Regions from separate parts of the Synechococcus sp. Minos11 genome, predicted to be linked through region 2. Evidence: predicted binding sites of a transcription regulator. Region 2 holds the regulator's gene; the other holds the start of a gene.
The links. Region 2 encodes NtcA, which controls nitrogen genes in cyanobacteria. Its sites were predicted from a motif close to GTANCNNNNGNTAC; they were not measured.

Region 1: a site for NtcA is predicted at 6,005-6,018, ahead of SynMINOS11_RS12505 (ferredoxin--nitrite reductase). Genes of this name have one in related genera too.

Annotation. Positions count from the first base shown of each region.
Region 1 is NZ_CP047953.1:2,220,682-2,228,420, forward strand. It holds gene SynMINOS11_RS12470 (ABC transporter permease) at 1-738, opposite strand, end outside; gene SynMINOS11_RS12475 (ABC transporter substrate-binding protein) at 738-1,736, opposite strand; gene hypB (hydrogenase nickel incorporation protein HypB) at 1,772-2,470, opposite strand; gene SynMINOS11_RS12485 (hydrogenase maturation nickel metallochaperone HypA) at 2,501-2,902, opposite strand; gene speB (agmatinase) at 2,907-4,097, opposite strand; gene cobA (uroporphyrinogen-III C-methyltransferase) at 4,289-5,101, opposite strand; gene SynMINOS11_RS12500 (hypothetical protein) at 5,098-5,724, opposite strand; gene SynMINOS11_RS12505 (ferredoxin--nitrite reductase) at 6,127-7,674, shown strand.
Region 2 is NZ_CP047953.1:2,081,705-2,089,443, forward strand. It holds gene SynMINOS11_RS11765 (alpha-mannosidase) at 1-1,446, shown strand, start outside; gene psbN (photosystem II reaction center protein PsbN) at 1,434-1,574, opposite strand; gene psbH (photosystem II reaction center phosphoprotein PsbH) at 1,659-1,859, shown strand; gene SynMINOS11_RS11780 (TatA/E family twin arginine-targeting protein translocase) at 1,865-2,134, shown strand; gene pth (aminoacyl-tRNA hydrolase) at 2,100-2,705, shown strand; gene SynMINOS11_RS11790 (DUF3146 family protein) at 2,708-2,965, shown strand; gene SynMINOS11_RS11795 (polyamine oxidase) at 2,943-3,368, opposite strand; gene SynMINOS11_RS11800 (DUF3084 domain-containing protein) at 3,365-4,489, opposite strand; gene ntcA (global nitrogen regulator NtcA) at 4,552-5,226, opposite strand; gene SynMINOS11_RS11810 (cob(I)yrinic acid a,c-diamide adenosyltransferase) at 5,406-5,948, shown strand; gene dcd (dCTP deaminase) at 5,942-6,535, shown strand; gene thyX (FAD-dependent thymidylate synthase) at 6,539-7,261, opposite strand; gene cobD (threonine-phosphate decarboxylase CobD) at 7,287-7,739, opposite strand, start outside.

The DNA.
Region 1 (7,739 bases), 140 kb from region 2:
CAACTCGGCAAAGATCTGATCCGTGCGGAAGAAACGCTGCGCCAGCTGAATGCGTTTGCCCAAGCCCACCTCAGCAGCCACCAATTCGGCCACAACAACCAAGTTCCATGAGGTGGCGATGTTGATGCGCAGGGTGTCGATGATGCTGGGCAAGCTGTAGCGCGCCACCACCTGCACCAACACCTGACGGCCGCGGCCACCCAGGGTGAGGGTGGTTTCAATCAACTCTTTGGGAACGAACTTGACGGCATCCATCACCATCAAGACGTTGAAATAAACAGTGCCCAGAAAAATCAGCGCAATCTTGGGCTCTTCACCTATCCCCAAATAGATGATCAACAGGGGAATGAACGCCGCGGCCGGCATGTAGCGCAGCATCGCGATCAAGGGCTCACACAGGGCGCAGATCGCGGGATACACACCCATGCAGATGCCCAAGGGCACCGCCACGAGCGTGGCCAAGAAGAACCCGGCAAACACCCGGCCGGTGCTGGCCACGATGTCCTGGAACAAGATCCCCTCCCGTGCCATCGAGGCCAGCGACTCCAGCACCGCCGCTGGAGACGGCAAAAATTTGCCGTCCACCAGTTCCAGGGCACTGATCACCGTCCACAGCAACAGCGGGATCAGCAGGGAAGACACCTGCAAACCGCTGCGCACCAACGGTGATGGAGTGGCTCCAATCGACAGCAATGGCAGGGGCTTAGCGCCCCCGCCATCCGTTGCTGACGCCACCATTAGGACGCAGCGATGGTCTTGATGAAGGAGGGATCAAACAGGTTGCTCATGTCGGGCTTTTCAGGAATGAAGCCCACGGAGACCATGAAGTCAGCCATCTTCTGGGCGGCATAGGGCATGTGTTGCATGCCATCGCCATCACTGAAGGCCTCCAGGTTCTGATCGACCGAGAAGAAGGTGGTGCCGGCCTTGTACTGCTCGTACTCAGCGGTCGGGATGCCAGCACGCTTGGCCATGATTTGCTCCGATTTTTCGGGGTTGGCAGCCATGAACTCGCGCACATCCCACCAGGTCTTGACGATCTTCTGAACATCCTCAGGGCGTTCTTTGATCAGATCACCACTGACAGTCAGCAAGTCAGGGATTGCACCGGGGTATTCCTTTGAGCTGGCGATGACATGGGCGCCGTCACGCTGCATGGCGGTGCCGGTGTAAGGAGGGAACGCGCCAACGGCATCCACCTTGCCGGCAGCAAATGCCGTCGCAGCCTGATCGGTCGGCATGCCCTTGATGATCACGTCATCACGGCTGAGGCCGACATCACGCAAAGCCAGGCTCAGCAGGAAATCATCCACAACACCCTCTTCAACGGCAACCGTTTTGCCTTTGAGATCGGTGATGGTTTCGATCGCCTTATCAGCAATGATTTGATCATTGCCAGCTGAATTGTCATTGACCAGAACAACAACTTCGCCGCCATTCTCTCCGGGCAAGAAGGAGATGGTGTCATTCAGAGTTTGAGAGTTGCCATCAATTTTGCCGGCGGCAAACGTTTCCATCGATTGGACATAGCCGTCAAACCATTTCATCTCAACATTGACGCCATTCTTTTCAAACAGCTTCTCCTCAACGGCAATAGCCCAAGGCCACCAACCAGCCCAATTGCTGTAACCCAAAACAATGGGCTCACCGCCAATGGATGTGGAAGGCTTGGAGCAAGCCACAGCCAACACCACCGCCAAGCCGGCAAATAAGAGATTTCGAAGTTGTTTGGTCATGACACTGCAATAAGGACAACACGCAAGAACGCTGCTCAGGCCATGGCCAGAGCAGGTTCCAAGGTGTTTTGGCGAGCCGATCGCAGCCAGGCATGCCAAACATCGATGCCCTCACCAGTGACAGCGGACACCGGAATTACACTGGCTTTGGGATTGATGCTGTTGATGTTGCGGCGAAAGGTCTCAAGCTCAACCGGCAGATACGGCAGCAGATCAATCTTGGTGATGAGGACCACATCAGCCTGGCGAAACATCAGCGGGTACTTCAACGGCTTGTCCTCACCTTCAGTGACACTGAGAAGCGCCACTTTGTGATGTTCACCCACTTCAAATTCAGCAGGGCAAACCAAATTCCCCACGTTTTCAACCCACAGCAGATCCAGCTGATTTGGGTTGAGCCGCTCACGCAACAACTTCAGGCCACCACTGACCATGGCGGCATCGAGATGGCAGGAGCGCCCGGTGGTAATCGGCACCACCGGAATGCCCACAGCCTCCAAGCGCTCCGCATCCAATTGGGTGGTCATGTCGCCTTCCAAGACAGCCATGGACCACTCCTGAGCCAACTGAGGTAAGGAGCGCTCAAGCAATGCTGTTTTGCCCGCCCCGGGGCTACTCATCACATTGAGGGCCAGCACCTGCCAAGCCTCAAAGTGCTCACGGTTGTGCTCGGCTTGGTGCTGATTGGCCGCCAGCAAATTCATGCCGAGGCGATCTTCTAAAGGCAAATGCATGACAAGAGAGGTTGGAGAACTGTTTTGCCTTCAGACGCGCTGGAGCGATAGAGCTTGTGACTCAACAGCGCTCTGAAGGGACGTGCGGTAGTCGATGCTGCGAATTCGCAATTCGCGGCCACTGACGATCTCCTCAAGAGGGTGATCGCAGCAGGGAGAGCGGTAAGCACCCTCAGGAGTTGGGCTGTAGGTGCCATTGCAGACCAAGCAACGACCCACAAAGGGGATCTCTTCGATCTGCAGCTGCGCGCCATCAAGCCAGCTGCCAGCGACAGCCGCCTGAAAGGTGAAGCGCAGCTGCTCAGGCTCAACGCAGGTGAAGCGGCCCACATCCAAATGGATGGTGTCCACCATCGCCTGAGGCGATGCCTGCTCCTCGCGCCATTGCTGAAGAGCCAGGAGCAGGCACTTGGTCATGTCGACCTCATGCATGGGATCACCTCCAGGCCTGATCCACCTGCATGTTGCAAGTGGGGTTGATCCAACTGGGCTTCTCTTTGCGGGGCAGCTGGCCGCTCACCACCAGGTGGGCCATGGTGTCGCAGATCACCCGCGCGGCCATCAGCGATGTCATGTCACTGATGTCATAGGGAGGGGAAACCTCCACCAACTCCAGGCCACAGACCGGCACATTGCGGACGATCAGCTCGAGCAACTTCAGGGCTTCGCGGGGCAACAACCCCCCTGGCTCTGGCCAACCGGTGCCTGGAACAAAACCGGCATCGATGCAGTCGATGTCAAAGGAGATGTAGACGCAATCGGTGCCATCGGTGGCCCGTTCAATGGCATAGCGGGCGGCTGCCTCCAGACCCATCTCGGTGATGTCGGTGACCGTGAGCACATTGGTGCCGCGCTCACGGCAAACCTTCACCCCCTCGCGGGGCACTTGCCAGCCACCAATCCCCAGCTGCACCAGGTTCTGAGCCGGTGCGTTGGCCATGTTCGTGGCATGGAACCACGGACAGGTGTGCATCCGTTCATCGAGATCGATCTCTTGGGTGTCGACATGGCGATCGAAGTGGATGATCCCCACCTTCTTGTCGCCGAGGTGTCGGCAAACCCCACGGACTGTTGGAAAACCAATGGAGTGATCACCACCCAAGAGGATTGGGAAAGCCCCGCTGGCAAAGACGTGGGCGACCCCCTTGGAGATCTGATCGAAGCTTTTCTCGTTGTTGGCTGGGATGGTGAAGACATCACCCACATCACAGAGGGTGATTTGCTCGCGCAGATCCACACCCATCTCGTAGTTGTACGGGGTGTAGAGCGCTGAAATCCTGCGAATTCCCTGAGGCCCAAAGCGCGTTCCTGGGCGATAGGTGGTGCCGCAATCGTGGGGAATGCCCACCACCGCCACGTCAAATTCGCCGACCCGGTTCACGTCCTCGAGATAGGGCGCCTTCATGAAGGTGTTGATGCCCGCGTAATGGGGCAACTCACCGCGAGAAAAGGTGGAGATATTGCGGTCCACGATGCTGTGGGCCGCTTCCAATCCCAGGCGCTTGGCCTGATCCACCTCTTGCTGCCATCCGGTGAGGGGCAGGCGTTGCTCTTTTTCCAGGGCCGCCATCCCCTCACTGGGATGGCTGCGCTCGAAGCCCCCAGGGGAGCCACTTGTGGACGTCATTGCAGGGGAGTGCGAGTGAGTGCGGTCTCCCAGGCTTTTGTTCCACCGACGAACCGGAAAAGCTGGTTGGAAACAGTTGGCTCACTCACCCAGACGGGGCGGTTGGAGCGCTGGTTTCCACAAACCGCCTATCCAATCTCCGGCTGCGATAGACCCCAATGCGGTAACAGGCGATACCCGTTGTTGAGTGTTTAAGCAGGGGCGTTTTGAGGGCTGCGCGCTATGGGCTGCGGCATCGTGACAGGGGCTGGCATGGGCGCACAACCAGGGATTCGCTGCTCCACCACCTCACCGATCACAACGATGGCCGGGGCACTGAAACCCTGCTCATCGGCGGCATCAGCGAGATCCTCCAGCGTGGCAATCAGATGCTTTTGGCCATTCACGCTGCCCTGCTGAATGATGGCGGCAGGCGTGGTTCCTGCCAGTCCGCCGGCCTGCAACTCCTCGCAGATGCGAGCCAAGTTGTGCAGGCCCATGTAGATGACGAGGCCATCACTGCAAGCGGCCAACGCGCGCCAATCCACCGCTGGCCGGCCTTTATCAATTTCTTCGTGGCCAGTGACAAAGGTCACCGATGAACCGGCACGGCGATGGGTCACCGGAATCCCGACATAGGCCGGCGCCGCAATGCCGGAGGTGACCCCGGGAACCACCTCAACAGGCACACCGCGCTTGGCCAAATAAGCGGCTTCCTCACCACCACGACCAAACAGAAAAGGATCGCCCCCTTTCAACCGCACCACACAACGGCAACGCCCTGCCAACTGCAGCAACAACGCATTGGTGCTGGGTTGCGGCACGGAATGGTGGCCGCGCCGTTTGCCGACCGGATGAATCTCGCAGCCCTCAGGAACCAACTCCAGTAACTCCATCGGCACCAAGGAGTCATGCACCAAGGCATCACAACGTTGCAGCAGACGATGGGCCCGCAACGTCAACAATTCAGGGTCTCCAGGACCTGCTCCCACCAAATAAACAATGCCGGGCGTGTCAGTGGTCATGGCAAGTCCAACAACAGCTCGAAGAGAAATTGTCGCGTGGCAGGTTGCTCTAGCAGAGCCAGACCACCCTCCTGCTGAGCACTGAGGTGGGCTGTCATGCGATTGGGGGCCAAAGCAAGCGGCAACACCCGATCAAGCTCTGCATCACAGGTGTCAGCACTCCGCAAAGGAAGGCCAAGCTCCTGGCTAAGAACGTGCAGATAGCGGTCAGCAATCCCCGGACGAAGGGGGTGATGAACAACCACCTGACGTTCAGCTTCGCATCCCAACTGGCGCAAATGCTGCAGCCAGGGCTGCCAAGCCCCCAAAAAAGGCAAGGCCATCACATGATGGCCAAGACCGCGCAATCGCTGGCGAATTGCCGGAACATCAACGCGCACGTGGCTTCCCGGCGTTAACAACAACGGCACCAACAAAAGCTTCTGACGCGGCGGTAATTCAACGGGTTCAGCTGTTAACGCCTGCACCCACACCGCGGCGCCCCTGGCTTGAGCGAGCTCATCGAGCAGGGATTGCAGCACAGCAGGAACAGCCCCTCCGCCATGGCCATGCACGACCACCAACAGAGGCCAAGGCCCAGCCGCAGCCTGGCCCTGTAACAACGGCCACCACTGAAGGGCCACCTCAGCTGATGAACTCCTGGTTCGCTGCGCCATCCCATCACGATGCCATCGCCACGAGCGCTGCCACGGTCACGACGCTCCAGCCGCGTCAGAACGACTGAACGACGGACTAGCTACTCCCGTCCCCCAGAGCGACGCCGTGAGCGTCGAGCTCATCACGGTGATTGGCAGAGCGAACTTGATGCCGATTTCGCGGCCATGTCCAAGGTGTGGCAAATGCTGCGCCATGGAGCTGTGCGCATGCTGGGAGAAATCGGCCGTCAATACTGAACGAAGTTTCGTAGCAACGGTTACTTCCTCCAGCGGGCTCAATCCATTAAGTAGTCACAACATCAAGCCGTGCCTTTCATTCTGAAGCGGCCTGAGAGTTGAACTCCAACACTCACATTTCGCTTCAGAACTATGGTGGCAACACCGGCAAAGCCCCTGCCGAGTTGGCTTGAGGGCAAAAAACTCAACAAGATCGAGCAAAACAAAGCCAACAAAGATGGCTTGCTCGTTGGTAGTGAAATCGAAGAATTCGCCCGTGTTGGCTGGGAGAACGTCGATGAAACCGATCTTCAGTTGCGGCTGAAGTGGTACGGCATGTTCTGGCGCCCCAAAACCCCGGGGCTATTCATGTTGCGCCTGAGGGTTCCCAATGGGGTCCTCAATGCAGAGCAGTTGCGCGCCATCGGCAGCATCGTTGCCCGTTACGGCGATAGCGGCAGTGCCGACATCACCACCCGCCAGAACATCCAATTGCGTGGTGTGCTGCTGGAAGACCTGCCCGACATCCTCGAGCGCTTGAAGGCTGTTGGCCTCAACACCATCCAATCGGCCTTCGATAACCCGCGGAACGTCACTGGCAACCCGATTGCTGGCATCGACCCTGAGGAAATTGTCGATACGCGCCCTTACACCCTGGAGTTGCAGAACTTCCTAACCAGCAACGGCGAAGGCAACCCTGAGTTCTCGAATCTGCCGCGCAAGTGGAACACGGCCGTTGCCGGCTCCCGCGACAACTTTCTGCTGCACAACGACATCGTCTTCCACCCGGTGGAACGCGATGGCGTGATGGGTTTTGGCGTCTGGATCGGGGGGATTCTTTCCTCACAGATGAACGCCTATGCCATCCCCCTCAATGCCTGGGTGAAGCCCGATGAAATCTGCCGGATGACGGCAGCGGTCCTGACTCTCTGGCGCGATAACGGTGAACGGGACAAGCGCCCCAAAGGCCGGTTCCGTTTGTACCTGGATTCCGTTGGCCTGGAAACATTCCGCGAGCTTGTCGCCGAGCGTTTTGGCCCACTCACTCCCGACCCGGGCTCAGTGTTTGATGCAACACCGCGCTCCCACTACGGGATCCATCAGCAGAAACAGGCCGAGCTCAACTACGCCGGGCTGCATGTTCCTGTCGGCCGCCTCAAGGCCGAAGACTTCCAAGATCTCGCCAGCCTCTCGGAGGGTTACGGCAGCGGTGATGTGCGCCTCACCGAGGATCAAAACGTGATCATCACCGGCATTCCCAGCGGCCAGCTCGAGAGTTTCAAGAGCGACCCACTGCTGCAGAAATTCCCGCTCGAGCCCAGCCACCTGGCGGCAGGCACCGTGAGCTGCACCGGCAACACCTATTGCAGCTTTGCGCTGACCAACACCAAAGACCAAGCCCTGGCAGCAGCGGCTGAGCTGGATCAAGAGCTGCACCTGCCAGAGGAGATCAAGATCCACTGGACTGGCTGCCCCAACACCTGCGGCCAGGCCTACATGGGAGCCATTGGCCTGACTGGCACCAAAACCCGTGGTGAATCAGGGATGGTTGAGGGCTACGACATCACCATCGGCGGCTCCCAAGGGGCCAACCCGCAAGTTGGTGAATTGCATCGCAAAGGTGTGCCCGCCACAGAAGTGCGTGCAGCACTGAAAGAAATTCTGATTGAACAATTCGGAGCCAAACCCAAGGCTGCTTGATCAGGTCGAAATCAGTGGCGGCGCTGATCTTTTGAAGCCCCGCTGAGTTTTGATCACCCGCCCAC
Region 2 (7,739 bases):
CACAACCGCACTTTGGAGCGGTTGCTGCTGGAGGCCGATCTGGCGCAAGCCCTCAGCGGCCAGCTGCCCAGCGGGCAAGAGCAATGGCGCACGCTGCTGTTCCAGCAGTTTCACGACATCCTCCCGGGCACCTCCGTGCCCGAGGTGTTTGAACAAGCCGAGCCGCAGTGGCGCCAAGCGCGCAGGCTCAGCCGCCAGCGGCGCGATCAGGCACTAGCGGCCTTGCTCCCCTTGAAATCCCAACAGCAACAGCAGTGGTGGGTGGCCAACCTGCTGCCAACGATTCAAGGGTCGGCCGTGGTGCGCCTACCCAGCCCGCCGGACGGTCAGACCTGGTGTGACCACGCGGGCGCTGTACCAGTCCAACCGGCCCGCAGCGGTGGATGCTGGCTGCAGATCCAGAGCTCTGAAGATGTTGGTGCCCAGCGCCTGGTGCTGGGCTCAGCCGCCGAGACATCAGCCAAGGCCCAAGGTGAGGTGAGCCTCGATCGCGATGACAACGGCGAGCTTTGGCTCAGCAACGGTCACCTCCAAGCCAAGCTCGGCCCCAAGGGGGTGGAGCAACTGCAGCAACGCCGCGGCGACGGCTGGGGAGAGCCGCTGCTAGCTGAAGCGATGGCCCTGCATCGCTACGGCGATCGCGGTGAGTTCTGGGATGCCTGGGACATCGCCAGTGACTACACAGGCCATGCGTTGCCGATGCGCTGGGAGGCCGAAGAGGAGCAGCTGGAGTCGGGGCCTCTGTGCACGCAGCTGCGCTGGCGCGGCCACTGCGGGCAGAGCCCGCTGCAACTCTCGGTGCGCCTACAAGCGGGTAGTCCCTGGCTTGAGCTGATCATCACGGCGCAATGGCGCCAGCTGCATGAGCTGCTGCGCTGCGAATGGGCGCTGAACCAACCAGGGCACTTTTGGTCTGCAGACACACCCGGTGGCGTCCAAGAGCGCAGCAGCAGACCCCGAACCCCAAGAGAGCAGGCCCGCTGGGAAGCCACCGCCATCAGCTGGCTGTGGGGCGGCACCAACCAAGCCGGCCTGGCCGTGCTGCTCGATGGGCCGCAAGGCGTCAGCGGCAACAACAACGGGCTGGGCGTGTCGTTACTACGAGGGCCCACTTGGCCCGATCCCAGCGCCGATCAGGGCTGGCATCGCTTGCGGATGGCTCTAATGCCAACCACAGGCAGCTGGCATCACGCTGCCGTTGCCGCGCAAGCGCGCCGCTTCCGCCAACCGCTTTGGCGCCATCCAGCCGCTGCGGGGCCAGCGGAACGCCGCTCTTGGCTGGCTTGGCCTAACCCGCATCAGCACTGGCTCGGCTTTGACACTGCCGCCGATGGCGGCTTGCAGTGGCAAACCCAAAACCTCAGCCCCTGCCGCAGCCAGTGGCCAGCAGCCTCCGGTCCTTGGCAAATCAAACACTGGCCCTGGGGGATGGCTCAGTCGTCGTGATCATCAAACGGATCATCCAGCTGGCGCGATGGCGGCCCAAAGGCGGTGTAGATGCCAAAGCCGGTTAAACCCAGCAGAGCTGTCAGCACCGCAATCGACACAGAAAGGGCTGGCGAGGTGCTTTCCATCAAGACTCCCAACAGGGGCCGCCGTCACAGCGGTCAGGGCCATTAGAGTAACGGCCCAAATCTTTGCAGGAGAGATTGCACCCCATGGCCCAACGCACCCGCCTGGGAGACCTGCTGCGTCCTCTGAATTCTGAGTACGGCAAGGTCGTGCCTGGCTGGGGAACCACCCCTGTGATGGGCATCTTCATGGCCCTGTTCCTGGTCTTTCTGCTTGTGATCCTGCAGCTCTACAACCGTTCGCTGCTGCTGGATGGCATCACCGTCAACTGGAACGGCCTCGGCTGAAGCCAATGAACGTTTTTGGGGTTGGTCTTCCAGAGATGGCGGTGATCGCCGTCATCGGTTTGCTGGTGTTCGGCCCCAAAAAACTTCCTGAATTGGGACGCAGCCTTGGCAAAACCTTGAAGGGTTTTCAGGCCGCCTCCTCTGAATTTGAGCAGGAGTTCCGCAAGGCCGTTGATTCGGTCGAACTCCCCGCAGGTCAAACTGACGCCACTTCCAGCCAGGACGCCACCACGCCTGCCGATGACGCCACTGATGCTGCTGGTCGGCCTGGGTAATCCCGGATCCAAATACGACGGCACGCGACACAACGTGGGCTTCATGGCGCTCGATCGTCTCGCCGCCGCAGGGAGCGGCAGCTTTCGTGCCAACACCAAATTGCATGGCGATCTTGCTGATATCGGCCGAGGCGACCGCCGCCTGCGGCTACTCAAACCTCAGACCTATATGAACGACAGCGGCCGGGCGATCCGGGCCAGCCTGGATTGGTTTGGTTGGACGCCCGAGCAACTGCTGGTGATCGTTGATGACATGGATCTTCCCCTCGGCCGGCTGCGGCTGAGGCTCAACGGTGGAGCCGGAGGGCACAACGGCCTGCGGAGCACGATTGCCCACCTAGGGGGCGAGGCCTTTGCCCGCCTGCGGATTGGCATCGGCGCTCCCGGCACCAGCAGCGAAGAGCGCAAGGAAGGCACGGTGGGGCACGTGCTTGGCAACTTCCACCCTGCGGAACGTCCCTTGTTGGATGAGGTGCTGCAGGAGGTTGAGCACGGCATCGGCCTGATTCAACGCCAAGGCTTTGAGCGCGCTGGCAACCGGATCAACAGCTTTCGGCCAGACGCCGCCTGACCATGGCACGCCTGCCCAGCACCACAGCCCACTTGCGGGTTCTGCAGCAGAGCTTCAGCGAGCAGATGGTGGAAGGAGAAGTGGCCGCTGGTGGTTTTCGCTGGGAATTTCGCTGGCACTTCGACCGCGGCGAACTGGTGGTGGAGCCATCACTGGGGCGAGCGCTGATTCAAGACGCCCTGCTCAGGTTTTTGGTCAAAAGCGACTACGCGCTGGAAGCCGGCGGTGATTACTGCTTCACGGTGCGGGCAGCCTTTTAAAGCGCGCCCCCAGGTGGGCCTCGAGCAACACCATGGCCGCCAAATCATCCACGGGCCTGGGCGGCAACCGCAGGCCGCGGGGCAGTAGCCGCTGCCAGCCCCGGGCAGGCAACAACTGCCAATAACGCTCACGCGCCGCCAAGGTGCTGCCCGCCTCCGGCTGCAACACCACCGGCACAGCCGGCTCAAGCTCAGCCAAGGCCTGCTGCCATGGGCCACTGGCGGTGCCATCGCCGAGCACCACACCTTGCAAGGGGGCTTGGTGTTGCCAGTGCTGCAACCAATCCCAGGCCTCCCTAGGGGAACAGATCAACAGATCAACCAGCTCAGCTCCACTGGCATCGGTGCGCACCAAGCCACACTTCTGACGTCCAGGATCCAGCGCTGCCCAGCCGCCGCTCATGGAGGAGCCAAACCCTTGGCGCGCACTGTTACGGCAATGGGATCGAGGCTGTCGCTATCGCGCGCAGCCACCACCTCCAAGCGCACCGGTTGATTGCCTTCGCGCTCCACCAACTGGGCGGCCAAAGCGTTGAGGGCGTCTTGATCCACCTGCAGCCGTGGGTTCAGCGCACCATTGCGCTGGCTTTCATTGCGGGCCGCAGCCAAGAGCAGATTGAGCCGCGCAAACACTTGTTTTTGAGAGCTTTGCTCAGGGTCCAAGCTGAGGCTGGCCAGCACTTGACCGGCTTCCAGCACCTGCCGGCTGCGGCGCACATCAGCAAAAGCCAGCACCTGCTTCTCACCACGCAGCACATTGCCAGCCGAGTGAATGCTGATCACCCAGGGGCCACCGCTGCGCAAGGCCTTCTCCACCTTGATCACCTCACTGCGGGGGATCAACAGCAGTTGCTGCTCAGGCTTTTGGCCAGGGAGAACCCGCTGATAAGCCTGCACATTGGCCTGACGCAAGACATCTTCAGTGGCTTGGCGCGCCAACTCAGGCTTGGGGATCGCCACCTTGGCCATGGTGAGCGGCTGCCCGGTGCTGAGCACCACATCACCGCTGCGCAAATCCAAAACGTTGCGCTCCAGCTGGCGCAATTCCTGCTGGCTGCGGCGGGTGCGTTGCTGCAACTGGCGCAGCTCCTCATCGCGGGCCGCCACGTCTTGGCCCAGCCGGTCGCGCTCAGCCTCTAGCTCCTGGCGCTGCTTTTTTAAAGGAGCCAGCTGTTGCTCGGCCGCAGCCCGATCCGAGCGCGCCTGGGCCAGTTCCGCTTGATTTTGATCGAGCTGTTTGAGGCTCAGCTGCAGCGACTTGCGTGATGAACGCAAACGCGTTTCCAGCTCATCAAGCTGAAAAAGACCCACGCGCAGACGTTCACTAACGGCCACCATCAACCCGAGGGTGAGGGCACTAATCAAGCTGCCTGTGAGCACCGTGATCACCACAGCCGTGCGGCGTGGCCTCATCTGAAACAAGCTCAGCCGCGCTTTCCCGATGCGGCTACCAAGGCGGTCGCCAAGAGTCGACAGCACTCCTCCGAGCACCAGAACGGCCAGGATCAGCAGCCAGCCGCTCACAGCGCCAGAAGAACAGTGGGGTCAGTATCGCCGAGGCCTGAGGCGAGCGTTTCAAGCAACGGTCAGCTGAACCGTTTGGCCAACGCAATGGGGTCAAACACGGTGATGCGCTTGCGCTCAATTTCCAGCAAACCAGCGGAGCGCAAATCACCCAGCAAACGGGTGATCGTGACCCGCGTGGAGCCAATCGCTTCAGCGATCGCCTGATGCGAGAGCTTCAAATCAATGGTGATGCCCTGACTGGAAGGCACGCCAAAGTCGCGGCAAAGCACCAGCAAAAAACTCACCAAGCGCGATGACATGTCGCGGTGGGTGAGCGTTTCGATCATGGTTTCGGTCTGCAGGATTCGCGAGGACAGACCCTGCAAGAGCAGCAGACCAACCCGCGCGTCCTGCTCAATGGCCCGGCGCACGGAGCTGGCCGGAGCGCTGAGCATCTCAACGCGCGTGAAGGCAACCGAGTGATAAAAGCGATCAGACTTTTGGCCGGTTAAAAGCGACAGAACGCCAAAAATGCTGTTCTCCCGCAACAGCGCCACGGTGATCTCTTCACCAGATTCGTAGACGCGGGACAGGCGCACAGCCCCGCGGCGCAGCAGATACATGCGCTCGGCGGGATCGCCTGGGAAAAAGATTGTCTTGCCGCGTTCAACCGACTCAGCAGCACTGCCAGCAAGCGAGCGCATCACCTCTTGCAAGGTGGGCTGGGGGTTGGGCGCTGGCGAAACGCTGACCATGAAGCGCGTACCGGTTCAAGGAAGGTAAAGAGCCGGCTTGACAGTGCTTGTAGCAATGAACACCGTCCGGCCTGGTCGCGATCAGCTGTAGTACAGACATTCACACTACTGGTGGTGCCAGACACTTGATTCGTGATTTTTCGCCGCTACATTCAGGAGCACCCCGCTTTAGACGGCCCATGCTCAGCCGCGTTGCTGAACGCCACCACAGGCCGTCCACAGCACCCTTGCGGCTGGTGGTTCGCGAGCCCGAAGGCCTGCTGCAGGTCCACACCGCCAGCTTTCGCGGCAGTTTTGCCAGCGTGTTCAGCGAAGCCCTGCGCTCCGCGGGCCTCGGCAGCCGCGTGCTGATCTGCCAATTCCTGCGCGGCGGCGTTGATCAAGGCCCCCATCAACCGGTGCAGATGTGTGGGCGCCTCACTTGGCTGCGCCCTGCTGTGACGAGCTGCCTGCAGGCCGACCACAGCGCAGACGACAAGCAAGCCGTGCAGGAGCTGTGGCAAGAAACCCAGCGTCAAATCCTGGAAGAAGCGCCCGATCTTGTGGTTCTTGATGAGCTCGGGCTCGCGTTGGACTACGGCTTACTGGATGCCAATGCTGTGATCAGCACCCTGCAGACCCGTCCGGGGCGAATGGATGTGATCCTGACCGGACCTGCCGTGCCGGAGCCTGTAATGGCAATGGCCGATCAAGTCACCGAACTGCGCCGCGACCGATGCTGAAGAACGATCGCTGGATCAACGAACAAGCTGAGCATGGGCTCCTGGAACCCTTCCAGCCCACCTTGGTGCGCCATCTCGATCCTGAGAACCGCAGCAGCGCAGTGCTCAGCTTTGGTTGCTCGTCCTATGGCTACGACCTGCGCCTATCGCCCCAGGAATTTCTGATCTTCCGCCATGTGCCTGGCACGGTGATGAACCCCAAGCGGTTTAACCCCGCCAACCTTGAGCCCGCTCCCATGCAGAGTGACGAGGACGGCAGCTACTTCATCCTCCCGGCCCATTCCTATGGGCTCGGTGTTGCCTTGGAAAAGATGAAGGTGCCCGAGAACATCACCGTGATTTGCCTGGGCAAGAGCACCTATGCCCGCCTCGGCATCATTGTGAACACCACCCCAGCTGAAGCCGGCTGGGAAGGGCATCTCACCTTGGAGTTCAGCAACAGCTCAGGTGCTGACTGCCGCATCTATGCCAACGAGGGCATCTGCCAGCTGCTGTTCTTTGAAGGTGATCCCTGCGACACCACCTACAAAGACCGCTCCGGCAAATACCAGCACCAACCCGAACGCGTCACCTTGGCTCGGATCTGATTCTCAGGGCGCCAAGCGCGCCTTGTGAAGACGACTTTTCTCATACCAAGCGGCGATCTCAGGGGCCCACTGCACCATGTGGGGCCACATCAGATCGCACATCTGGCGAATCTCTTCTTGGGCGTCGAGCTTGGCGCGTAGATCCATGAAATGCAGGAACGCCCTGAGCGTGAAGCTCACCACAAAATGCTGGCGATAATCGAACGGCAAGATGCCGCGGGCATGCTCTTCGGCAAAGCCCGCTTCCAGCATTTCGGCATACCGCTCCGCTGAGCGGCGGCAGTGCTCGAGGTCTTTACCCCGTTCCTCCTTGGTGTATTGGTACTTCTTGCCCTGGCGATCGCTGTAGCTGCCAACGGGGCGCAGGTAGAACACCTCTTCAAGATCCAGCTCACCTTTGGCGGCACGGCAGATCCGATCGCCGGTGTAGCGCATCGATTGCACATCAAAGCTGACGCCGACCCGGTGGGTGCGGGCCTGTTGCATCACCGAATGGGGGAACCAACCCACGTTCAAAACGATCTGCGCATGCTCCAGCGGTCCGTAATGGCCGCGCTCGCCAGAGAGCAGGCGCTTGACGCAAACCTCACCAGCCCTTGCCTCATCAGGCCACTGGGCTTGATCGGCCACCACATAGCCCTCGGAATAGTCCTGGTGCATCGCCGCGTAAATGCAGCGCTGAGGATTCGGAGTGGCAGCGATTAAATCAACCCGGAAGCGGTCCATGCCATGGCACGTTCTGGCAGGGACCTTAAGCGCGATCGGTCGCTTGCACCTGATCAAGAGCGCGCAGCAATCGCCGGTTCCGGCGCCGGTCCAGCAGGGCCAGACGCCACCAACGCTCATCGAGGCCAATAAAGCTGCGGCAATCGCGCACCAAGATGCGGTGCTGCTGCTCAAGCCTTTGGCGCCAGTTCTCCAACGCGTGGCCGCGCTGCACCAACAGGAAATTGCAACTGCTGGGGCTCACCTGCCAACCACGCCGCACCAATTGATCAACCAACCAGGGCCGTTCTGTCGCGACCCAGGCCTGCACCTTTTTGGTCCAAGCGGCATCGGCCATCAACCGTTCACCGGCGGCGGCGGCCAAGCCATTGACGGGCCAAGGATCGCGCCACTGGCTCCAGCGCTGCAGACGCTGGGGCTCAGCAATGGCGTAGCCCAGGCGCAGCCCAGCGATTCCAAACAGCTTGGTGAGGCTGCG